Regions from separate parts of the Photobacterium sp. 53610 genome, predicted to be linked through region 3. Evidence: predicted binding sites of a transcription regulator. Region 3 holds the regulator's gene; each other region holds the start of a gene.
What was found. The regulator PurR, encoded in region 3, represses purine synthesis genes. The targets are predictions, from matches to a motif close to TNANGNAAACGTTTNCNTNA.
Positions count from the first base shown of each region.

Region 1: the regulator PurR is predicted to act here: its motif matches at 1,880-1,899, upstream of SPK40_RS10685 (NupC/NupG family nucleoside CNT transporter).
Region 2: the regulator PurR is predicted to act here: its motif matches at 2,007-2,026, upstream of SPK40_RS13650 (NCS2 family permease).

Region 1 is NZ_JAXOFS010000003.1:169,563-172,818, reverse strand. It holds gene SPK40_RS10690 (MarC family protein) at 1-273, opposite strand, end outside; gene SPK40_RS10685 (NupC/NupG family nucleoside CNT transporter) at 410-1,618, opposite strand; gene SPK40_RS10680 (MBL fold metallo-hydrolase) at 1,984-3,012, opposite strand; gene SPK40_RS10675 (TetR/AcrR family transcriptional regulator) at 3,192-3,256, shown strand, end outside.
Region 2 is NZ_JAXOFS010000004.1:311,914-315,169, forward strand. It holds gene gpt (xanthine phosphoribosyltransferase) at 141-602, opposite strand; gene SPK40_RS13650 (NCS2 family permease) at 655-1,944, opposite strand; gene SPK40_RS13655 (methyl-accepting chemotaxis protein) at 2,995-3,256, shown strand, end outside.
Region 3 is NZ_JAXOFS010000001.1:1,041,541-1,044,796, forward strand. It holds gene SPK40_RS04705 (heme ABC transporter ATP-binding protein) at 1-670, shown strand, start outside; gene purR (HTH-type transcriptional repressor PurR) at 1,016-2,026, shown strand; cyclic di-GMP riboswitch class I at 2,235-2,338, shown strand; gene SPK40_RS04715 (TfoX/Sxy family DNA transformation protein) at 2,470-3,081, shown strand.

The DNA of each region.
Region 1 (3,256 bases), on a different contig from region 3:
CATGTGGTAGCCCACCACAAACACCAGCAGTCCCCCGGCCAGTCGCAGTGCCGGCAGCGTAATGCCAAAGAGCTGGAAGATCCCTTTCCCAAGCAAACTGAAGGCCGCCACAATGAAAAATGCCGCCGTCAGGGCTTTGATTGCGGTTTGCCGTTTTTCCTGCGCAGACTGATGTGCCGTCAGCCCGGTAAAAACCGCCGTGTTCGCAATCGGGTTCATGATGGCAAAAAAGCCCATAAAGACCGTCACCCCCAGAGTCACCAAATCAATCATGTTGCTGTCCTGAAAAAACATGGATGTGATTCAGTCTAGTCGGAGGAAAGATGATTTGGGGATAAACCGGAGTCAATAGAAGAAGATAGCGCAGAGACAGGCGGAGCCTCAGAACGAGGTCCGCCAGAATTGAAAATCAGAGAGAAATAAACAGACCCGCAAGCGCAGCACTCATCAGGTTGGCAAAGGTGGCAGCCACCACAGCCCGTACACCCAGTGTCGCGACATCCTTACGGCGTTCCGGCACCATGGCACCAATGGACCCCAGCTGAATCGCAATCGAGCCGATGTTGGCAAAACCACACAGCGCAAAAGTTACAATGATCTGACTGTGCGCCGACAGTGACTCTTTGATGCTGGCATAATCCAGAAACGCAACAAATTCATTCATGGCGATTTTCTGTCCCAGCAGACTGCCGACAGCCATCACTTCATCACCCGGTACACCGGCCACAAAAGCCAGCGGCGCAAACAGGTAGCCAAAAATACTTTGCAGGGTCAGCCCGTCGATATGAAACAGACCGCCCAGCCATTCCAGGCCAGTGTTGAGCATGGCAATCACGCTCACGAAGGCGATCAGCATGGTGCCGACGGCGACCGCAACTTTCATCCCGTTCATCGCACCGGAAGCGAGTGCATCAATCGCGTTACTTTGCCCGCTGTCGGACAGATCAATATTGCTCTGATCAACCGGCTGCTGGGTTTCCGGCACCATGATTTTCGCCATCAGCAGGCCACCCGGTGCCGCCATAAAGCTTGCTGCGATCAGGTATTTCAGGTCGACGCCCATCGCGGCATAACCACCCAGCACGCTGCCTGCAACTGAGGCCATGCCACCCACCATGACCGCAAAGAGTTCAGAGCGGGTCATAGATGCCAGAAACGGACGCACCACCAGCGGCGATTCGCCCTGAGACAAAAAGATATTACTGGTCGCGACCAGGGATTCCGCGCGAGTCGTCCCCAGCAGGCGTTCCAGCCCGCCACCAATCACTTTAATCACCAGACTCATAATGCCCAGGTAATACAACAGGGAGATCAGTGCGCTGATAAAAATGATTAAAGGTAAAACTTTGACAGCAAACACGAACCCGTTCTCGGCCAGCGGACCAAAAACAAAGCTGATCCCCTGATCAGCAAAACCGATCACCGATGCAACGCCGTTGCTCATTTTGCCCAGCAGATATTGTCCCCAGGGAACATAAAGCACCAGAGCGGCCAGCCCCAGCTGCAGGCCAAATGCGCCCAGAACGGTGCGCCAGCGAATAGCCTGACGATTGGTGGAGAGTGCATAAGCGCACAAAATGATAGCGACGATACCTGCCGCACTATAGAGGAACTGCATAAACCTACCTTGCAATGTCGAAGTCCGATGGCCGGTGACTTGGCGCACGCAAAGCTGCCGAAGGCGAGAATATCCGTCATGCGTTGCTGCCCTCAGTCACCAGGAAGCACATCAAAGCCCGGTCCGACATCCTTTGGCAGACAGATAGCTGTTGATAGCTGGCAACTGCATTGCCGAATCTGTATCAGATTCAACACGCAAGCCGGGGGCGCATCATAATGTGATGTGGCTCGTATTTCCAGCGCTGATTCTCTGAATGGATGAAGAAAACGTTTGCTTCTCTGAAGTACAAATTTTCCAGTCCCTGAAATACAGAACCCCGGCCAGTGCCGGGGTCCGTAAAAAGTCGAAAATCAGCCTGCCGGTTACCTTTCCCGCCACCAGGCCGACGTCTCCGGGATCTGCTTCGCCGTCACCGGCTGGCCGAATACGGGTGTAGACAGCGCAATCCCCCGAATCCGGGCAGCTTCAGATACCCGCTCCAGCGGCTCATACCAGGCATGAAACGCCAGATCGAAGGTTCCGTTATGAACCGGCATCATGACTTTACCCTGCACATCCAGATGAGCCTGAGCCGACTCTTCCGGCGTCATATGCACGCTGGCCCAGTCTTTATCGTACGCACCGGTTTCTATCATGGTGAGATCAAACGGGCCGTATTTTTTTCCAATCGCCTGAAAACCATCGAAATAACCCGAGTCACCGCTGAAATAAAGGCGGGTATCCGGCGTGTGGATCACCCAGGATCCCCAGAGCGTCTGATTGCCATCGGTGAGACTACGTCCGGAAAAATGCTGGGTCGGCGTGAACGCTATCAGCGTATCGCCACTCTGATGCTCCTGCCACCAGTCAAAGGTGCGGATCTTTTCTTCTGCCACCCCCCATTGCAACAGGGAACCATCAACACCCAGTGGTACCAGAAACTCCGTCGTTTTCGCGGCCAGCTGCTTCACCGCTGCTTTATCCAGATGGTCATAATGATTGTGTGAGATCAGTACCCGCTCGATAGGCGGCAATGCGTCTATGCTGATCGGGGCCGGATGAAATCGCTTGGGTCCCAGAAAACTGAACGGAGAAGCGCGCTCAGAAAAAACCGGATCCAGCAGCCAGTATTTTCCCTGCACTTTCAGCAGCACTGAAGAGTGACCAAGCTTAACCACATGGACTTCATCCTCACTCAGCGCGTCAAGCTGTTCACGGCTCAGCGGCATGACTGGCAGTACACCGGAAGGCGCAATATCGACGCGTTTTTCCGTCAGATAGCGCCCCAGAATCCCGAGCGTCTTTTTCAGACCAGGCTGCTGCTTTTGCCGGGCGTTATGAAAAACACCGTCGTAAAAATGCTCGGATGTTTCTGCCACTTCTGTCATCTCAGCGGATAAATTGTGATTCATCATCAGCACACCTGCTCCTAAAACTGCCACACCAGCGAGCGTCCATATCAGACCACGCATCTGCATACACCAAAGTAAACTATACGGTGTAGTTTATATCGCAACCTCTAAAAGTAAACTAGTCGGTGCAAGTTTTTTTGATCTTGGTTACAATGCCGGAAAGATGTGCGAGGGCTGACATGAAGTTATCAGAAAAGAAAAAGCTGGCGATTCTGAATGCCGCGGAAAAGCTGTTTCACCAGTA
Region 2 (3,256 bases), on a different contig from region 3:
CCTGCGTGTGGAAGGTTCAAAACCCGTTTTACTTTCAATCTGGCTTCATTGTATATGTTTTCGGGATAATTACCCCAAACACGGCACACAAAAAAGGAGCCTGAAGGCTCCTTTTCAAATTTATTTTCAACCGGGCTGGATCATGAGCGCTTGGAAATCGGCTCAACAAAAGTGACAGCCATATCCCATGGTTGTTCAATCCAGGTATCCTGCTCAATATCAACCACATAATCATCAACCAGATGTTTACCGGCTGGCTTGGCGCAGACCGTCACAAATTTTGCTTTCGGATACATAGCACGAATCATTTCCGCGGTGCCGCCTGTATCAACCAGATCGTCCACAATAATGAATCCTTCACCATCACCGTCGGCTTTCTTCAGTACTTTCATGTCACGCTGGTGGTCATGGTCGTAGCTGGAAATACAAACGGTATCGACATAACGAATACCCAGTTCGCGAGCAAGAATTGCAGCCGGCACCAGGCCACCACGGCTCACTGCGATAATCCCCTGCCACTGATCCGCCGGCAGCAGTTTTTCCGCCAGTTGGCGCGTGTAGCTTTGCATGTTATCCCAGGTGATGACGAACTTTTTAGTCATATCCGATGAACCTCTAAATCAGCGAATCAATACCGCTGGTCAATAAAACAAATTATAAAAAGACGATTTTAGCTGTGAACAGTGCGGCAATGACCCAAACACTGACATTCACATCCCGGCCTTTACCACTCAGCAGTTTCACCGCTGCATAAGTGATAAAGCCCAGCGCAATACCTTCCGCAATGGAGTATGTTAACGGCATGAGCAGGCAGACCACAACTACAGGTGCAGCTTCTGTTAAGTCACGCCAGTCGATTCCCGCCAGGCCGGAGACCATTAAAATGGCCACATAAAACAACGCACCAGCGGTCGCATAAGCCGGAACCATCCCTGCCAATGGGGCAAAAAACAGAGCCAGCAGGAACATGATACCCACTGTAACCGCCGTCAGACCTGTCCGGCCACCCGCAGCGACACCGGCCACACTCTCAACATAAGAGGTCGTATTGGATGTGCCCAGCAGAGCACCCACAGATGTCGCCGTACTGTCGGCCAGCAAAGCACGGCCCAGACGCGGCATTTTGCCATCTTTATCAACCATTCCTGCTTTCGTGGTGGCTCCGACCAGAGTCCCAGCCGTATCAAACAGGTCAACAAACAGGAAAGCAAACACGATTGAGATCAGCCCGACATCCATGGCACCACTGATATCCAGTTGCATAAATGTTGGCGCAATACTCGGTGGCGCAGACACAATGCCGTTGTAATGAACATCACCAAACGCAATGCCCAAACCGGTCACGATCAGGATCGCCACCAGCACAGCCGCTTTCATTCCCCGGTGAACCAGACCGATGGTCAACATGAAGCCCAGCGCAGCCATTACCGCCGGGAAGCTGGTCAAATCACCAACGTGCACCAGGGTCGCCGGGTTATCAACCACAATGCCAGCGCTTTGCAGCGCAATAAAGGCCAGGAATAAACCGATACCAGCAGTGATGCCTGTTCTCAGTGACAGCGGTATCGCATGGATCAGCCACTCCCGAACTTTCAGCAAGCTGAGCAAGATGAAACATAAACCGGAGAAAAACACAGCAGCCAGGGCAACCTGCCAGGTGTGGCCCATACCAAGGACAACTGAATATGTAAAGAAGGCATTCAGACCCATGCCAGGTGCCTGAGCAACCGGGTAGTTGGCGACAAGCCCCATCATGAAACAGCCGATCATCGCAGCCAGACATGTTGCAACAAAAACCGCGCCTTTATCCATCCCCGTCGCGGCCAGCATTGATGGGTTGACAAAGATGATGTAGGCCATGGTCAAAAAGGTCGTTACCCCTGCCAGCACTTCAGTACGAACATTCGTACCGTTTTCTTCTAACTTAAACAGTTTCTCAAGCATTGTTCTCTGGTCCTTGGAGAAAAGTATCTGTTCAGACTGAACGCTAAAATTTTATACCTCAAAAAGGGAAACGTTTGCGTCACAGCCATTTTTGGGGGGCGATTATAGGCTTATCACTAATAAATTACCAGACTCATCAAGAATACACGCCTGACCGCAAATAATGCGTAAATTTTCTTCGGCAAAAATTACTGAAAATTAAAAACAATTAAAAATCATAATTTTAAATAGATACCAAGGTGTATGTCTTTTAACCGAATTTATTTTTTGCTTTCAAGGCAAACGCTTAAATCAGAAAAAAGAGTGCCTGCTTTGGCTGGCTCATCAGAATGTAATCGTATACATGCTTTTTTATCCAATCTCTCAATGAGAAAGAATGAATGAAACTTCATGAATAAAAAAACAGAAATAAAAAAACGCCACCCGATCCTGGGTGGCGCCAAAACTAATCTCACTGGCGAGAGCAACAATCAAAATTGCTACCAAACCGCTGTATACAGTCTTGAAAGTTAGGGGGTGAATATCAACCTCGCACCGCCTCAGCGCTGCGAGTCAATCAGGCAGATAGCCAGACAGAAACAAAGCTGGCTTGAATTTACTTAGTAACCAAACGCACTTGGATAGTTGAAAGAACCACCGAAAATGCCTTTCTTGTTCCAAAATTTAGCTGTGGATTCATATACTTTCATGACAACGACTTCCTCAATTACTTATGCTGCTTTGAGGTTGCAAACAAAGCAGAGCTGATTGATCTCGGTTCCCTGGAGTCCGCGCACATACCTTTTCCCTGTGCTGACTATCGTTCTTGCAACTTGGTCACAGGATAACCAAAAGGTAATTTAATTACAATATTAATTTTAACTAGATCACACTTTTCCTGGATCAACACCACAAAACTCACCCTTGTGAAAGTATTTTTCTTACAACACAAGTGTTAGCAAACGCATAAAAATTAAGAAATGAGACTAAAGTTGCATATATAGTCGCCAAATAAGAATACAACATGACTCATGCTCATTTGCCATGAGTGCAAACAAGGAAGGCAGCGCTATGACAATACTTCACCACCTACGTTCTTTATCGATCAGCAGCCGACTCTACCTGCTTGGCTTTATCATCACGCTCCTCACACTCTTCCCGCTGATGACATTTGTATCTGGTTACCAGGATTCACTCTTGGATCAAAAGCGAGATAAGACGCGGAATCTGGTTGAAAGTGCCCACAGCCTGCTGAACTTCTACTATCAGCAGGAAAAAACCGGAAATCTGAACCGCGAAACAGCTCAGCAGCTTGCAAGGCAAGCAATTGCCA
Region 3 (3,256 bases):
ACTCGGCCCGAATGGTGCCGGTAAAAGTACTTTACTCAAAGTGCTTTGCGGTGAAATTGGTGCCAAAGGTGATGTGTACTATTTTGGTCAAAAGCACAGCGACTGGCAGCCATCCCTGCTGGCCAAACACTTGGGTGTACTTCCTCAGCACAGCAGCCTGTCTTTTGGTTTTACTGCGCAGGAGGTCGTTGAACTTGGCTGTATGCCACTTGGCCTGAAGCGCACAGATTGTCTCCGAATTACCCGGGAATGCATGACGGCTGTTGGGATCAGTCACCTGAGCCAGCGTCAGTACCCCACTCTTTCCGGCGGCGAGAAACAACGTGTTCATTTTGCCCGTGTACTGGCTCAGCTCAGCAATGCGGAAGACCAGTGCATTTTAATGCTGGATGAACCGACCTCAGCTTTAGACCTTGCCCATCAGCACAGTTGCCTGAAACTGGCAAAAGATATGGCCCGTAAAGGAGCCGCCGTCATCCTGGTCATTCATGACCTCAATCTTGCAGCTGAATACGCAGACAGACTGGTATTGCTGAATAAGGGGAAGATACAAGCAGACGGTGATGCCTGGCATACCCTGACCACTGAGAATATCAGTTCCGTTTATGGTTCCCCGGTGATCATCGAATCTCACCCCCGCGGGCACTTTCCGATCGTCCTTTCAGCCTGAACCTCCTGCAAGGGCATCGCTGAGCCGTTGCCCTTGCACAGTACTTACAATGTAAAGACTGAAACAACTTTCAAGTTGCCAGTATTCTTGAGCTGCATCAAGATTCCCCCCACATTTCAAGAGAAACGTTGCACTGTGCGTGAGTCCTTGTAGAATGTGAGCGCAAGCGATTAACCGATGAAATAAATAGCAATAGAAAGTCAGACTTCATATCGGTGTAAGGTATTGTTACCACTCGGCCTGAGCCACTCATTTCCCGCCGCTATCCTCGCAGAGAAGCGGCGTTTTAGCGTCTGGCAAATATGAAAAGACCCTGATCAGGGCCTGAAGACTAGAAGAACAATTATGGCAACCATTAAAGATGTTGCACGTATGGCAGGTGTATCTACTACCACAGTCTCACACGTGATCAACAAAACCCGCTTCGTAGCGGAAGCAACACAGAAAAAAGTGTTGGCGGCAGTTGAAGAATTGAACTACGCGCCAAGCGCCGTCGCGCGCAGCCTGAAATGTAATACAACCAGCACCATCGGCATGCTGGTGACAAAATCGACCAACCCATTCTTTGCCGAGTTGGTGCATGGCGTTGAAGAGTACTGCTATAAATCCGGTTATACGCTGATTTTATGCAACACCGAAGGTAATCTGGCCAAACAGAAGGATTACCTGCGCATGCTTTCTGAAAAGCGTGTGGATGGTCTGCTGGTGATGTGTTCTGATCTGGATGATCAACTGCTGGAACAGTTAGAGCGGCAGCCTGATCTGCCCATGGTTATCATGGACTGGGGTCCTGCACGCCCAAAAACAGATAATATTCAGGATAATGCAGAACTTGGCGGTTATCTTGCCACTCGTCATTTTATTGACAATGGACACAGTAAAATTGGTTGTCTTTCCGGCCAGAAAGATAAATCTACCTGTCGTGAGCGGCTGAAAGGTTTCCATAAAGCCATGAGCGAAGCTGGTCTGACGGTCAATGAAAACTGGATCATTGAAGGTGATTTCGAATGTGAATCTGCCGTAGATGCAGCCAATGCTTTTATTGCCATGAAAGAGCGTCCAACTGCTATTTTCTGCTTCAATGACATTATGGCAATGGCCTTAATCAGTACATTTGAACAAGCAGGGATCAATGTACCAAATGATATTTCAATTATTGGTTATGACAATATTGATCTGGCCCCGTACTTTTCACCACCTCTGACAACAATCCACCAGCCAAAACGCCGTTTAGGCAAGACTGCTGTGGAAATCCTGATGGAACGTGTGAAAGATAAAAACCATGAATTTCAGACTTTTGAGATCAATCCTGAGCTCGTGGTTCGCCGTTCCGTCAAAAAAATAACACATCCATAAAAAACGATATTAACCTACATATATTGATAAACAGCCGATATAAACACCCATATCGGCTATGTTTATATGGAATATTACTACGCTACAGAGGAATTGATGGGATAATCAGTTAGTTTCTGTAAAATTTATACGATTTTTATTGCGAAGAGTATCACAATTTTTTGTGCGATCGATATCAAATTTGTCTTATTGATATATGATTAAACAGTCACGAACAAGGCAAACCATCTGAAAGGATGGGACGCAAAGCTTCCGGCCTAAAAGCAATGACTTAGTGATAAAGTTATTACTCATGGTAGCGGGGTTGCCGATGGATGAAGTGAAGTTTATGGGACACTTTTGTCATTCTTATGACAAAAGACTCATAATCTTATGCACAATTGAATCCTCGCTCCGTTGTTTGGTGACTTCTTTTGTTGAAATTCCTAACCGAGAAAAGAAGCATGGACAAACCACTACTGAAAGATTCAATTCGTTTATTTGAGAAATTTGGCCAGATTAAATCTCGCTCAATGTTTGGCGGTTTTGGCATTTTCGCAGGTGAAACGATGTTTGCTCTGGTTGTTAGCGACAAGCTGCATCTGCGCGCTAACGCGAAAAATGAAGAAACCTTTAAACAAGCTGGCCTCAAACCGTACGTTTATCAAAAACGCGGTTTTCCTGTCGTCACAAAACACTATGCCATTCCGGAAAACTGGTGGGAAACCCCAGAAGTCATTCTGGAGCACGCTGAAGTTTCTCTCAATGCAGCTCAGGCTGACAAAGAGAAAAAAATGCAGGCTAGCCCTAACCGCATTAAAGATCTGCCAAATCTTCGCCTTGCCAATGAGCGTATGCTCAAGAAAGCAGGCATCAACTCTGTAGATCAGCTGTTTGAAGTTGGTGCTATCGGTGCTTTTCAGGCGCTGCAGGAATCTCATCACGAGTCATTGAGTCTGGATTTGCTTTGGGCGTTAGAAGGCGCAGTCAGTGGAAAACACTGGTCTGTGATTACCCCACAACGTCGAAATGAGCTCCTGTCCAAACTAGAAGTCAATTCTGGCGCTCATCACTAAGTATTCAGATTATTTTGCCAGTGCAGCGATTTGCACTGGCTTTAAATAATCTGCTTTAGCCCTGGCACCCTGTCAGGGCTGTGTAAAAAACAGACAAACCTCACAAACATTAATAACAATTCCATCAGTTAACTTTTCTTCAGCTTCGCCGCCTTTAGAATGTATGTTTTGCATC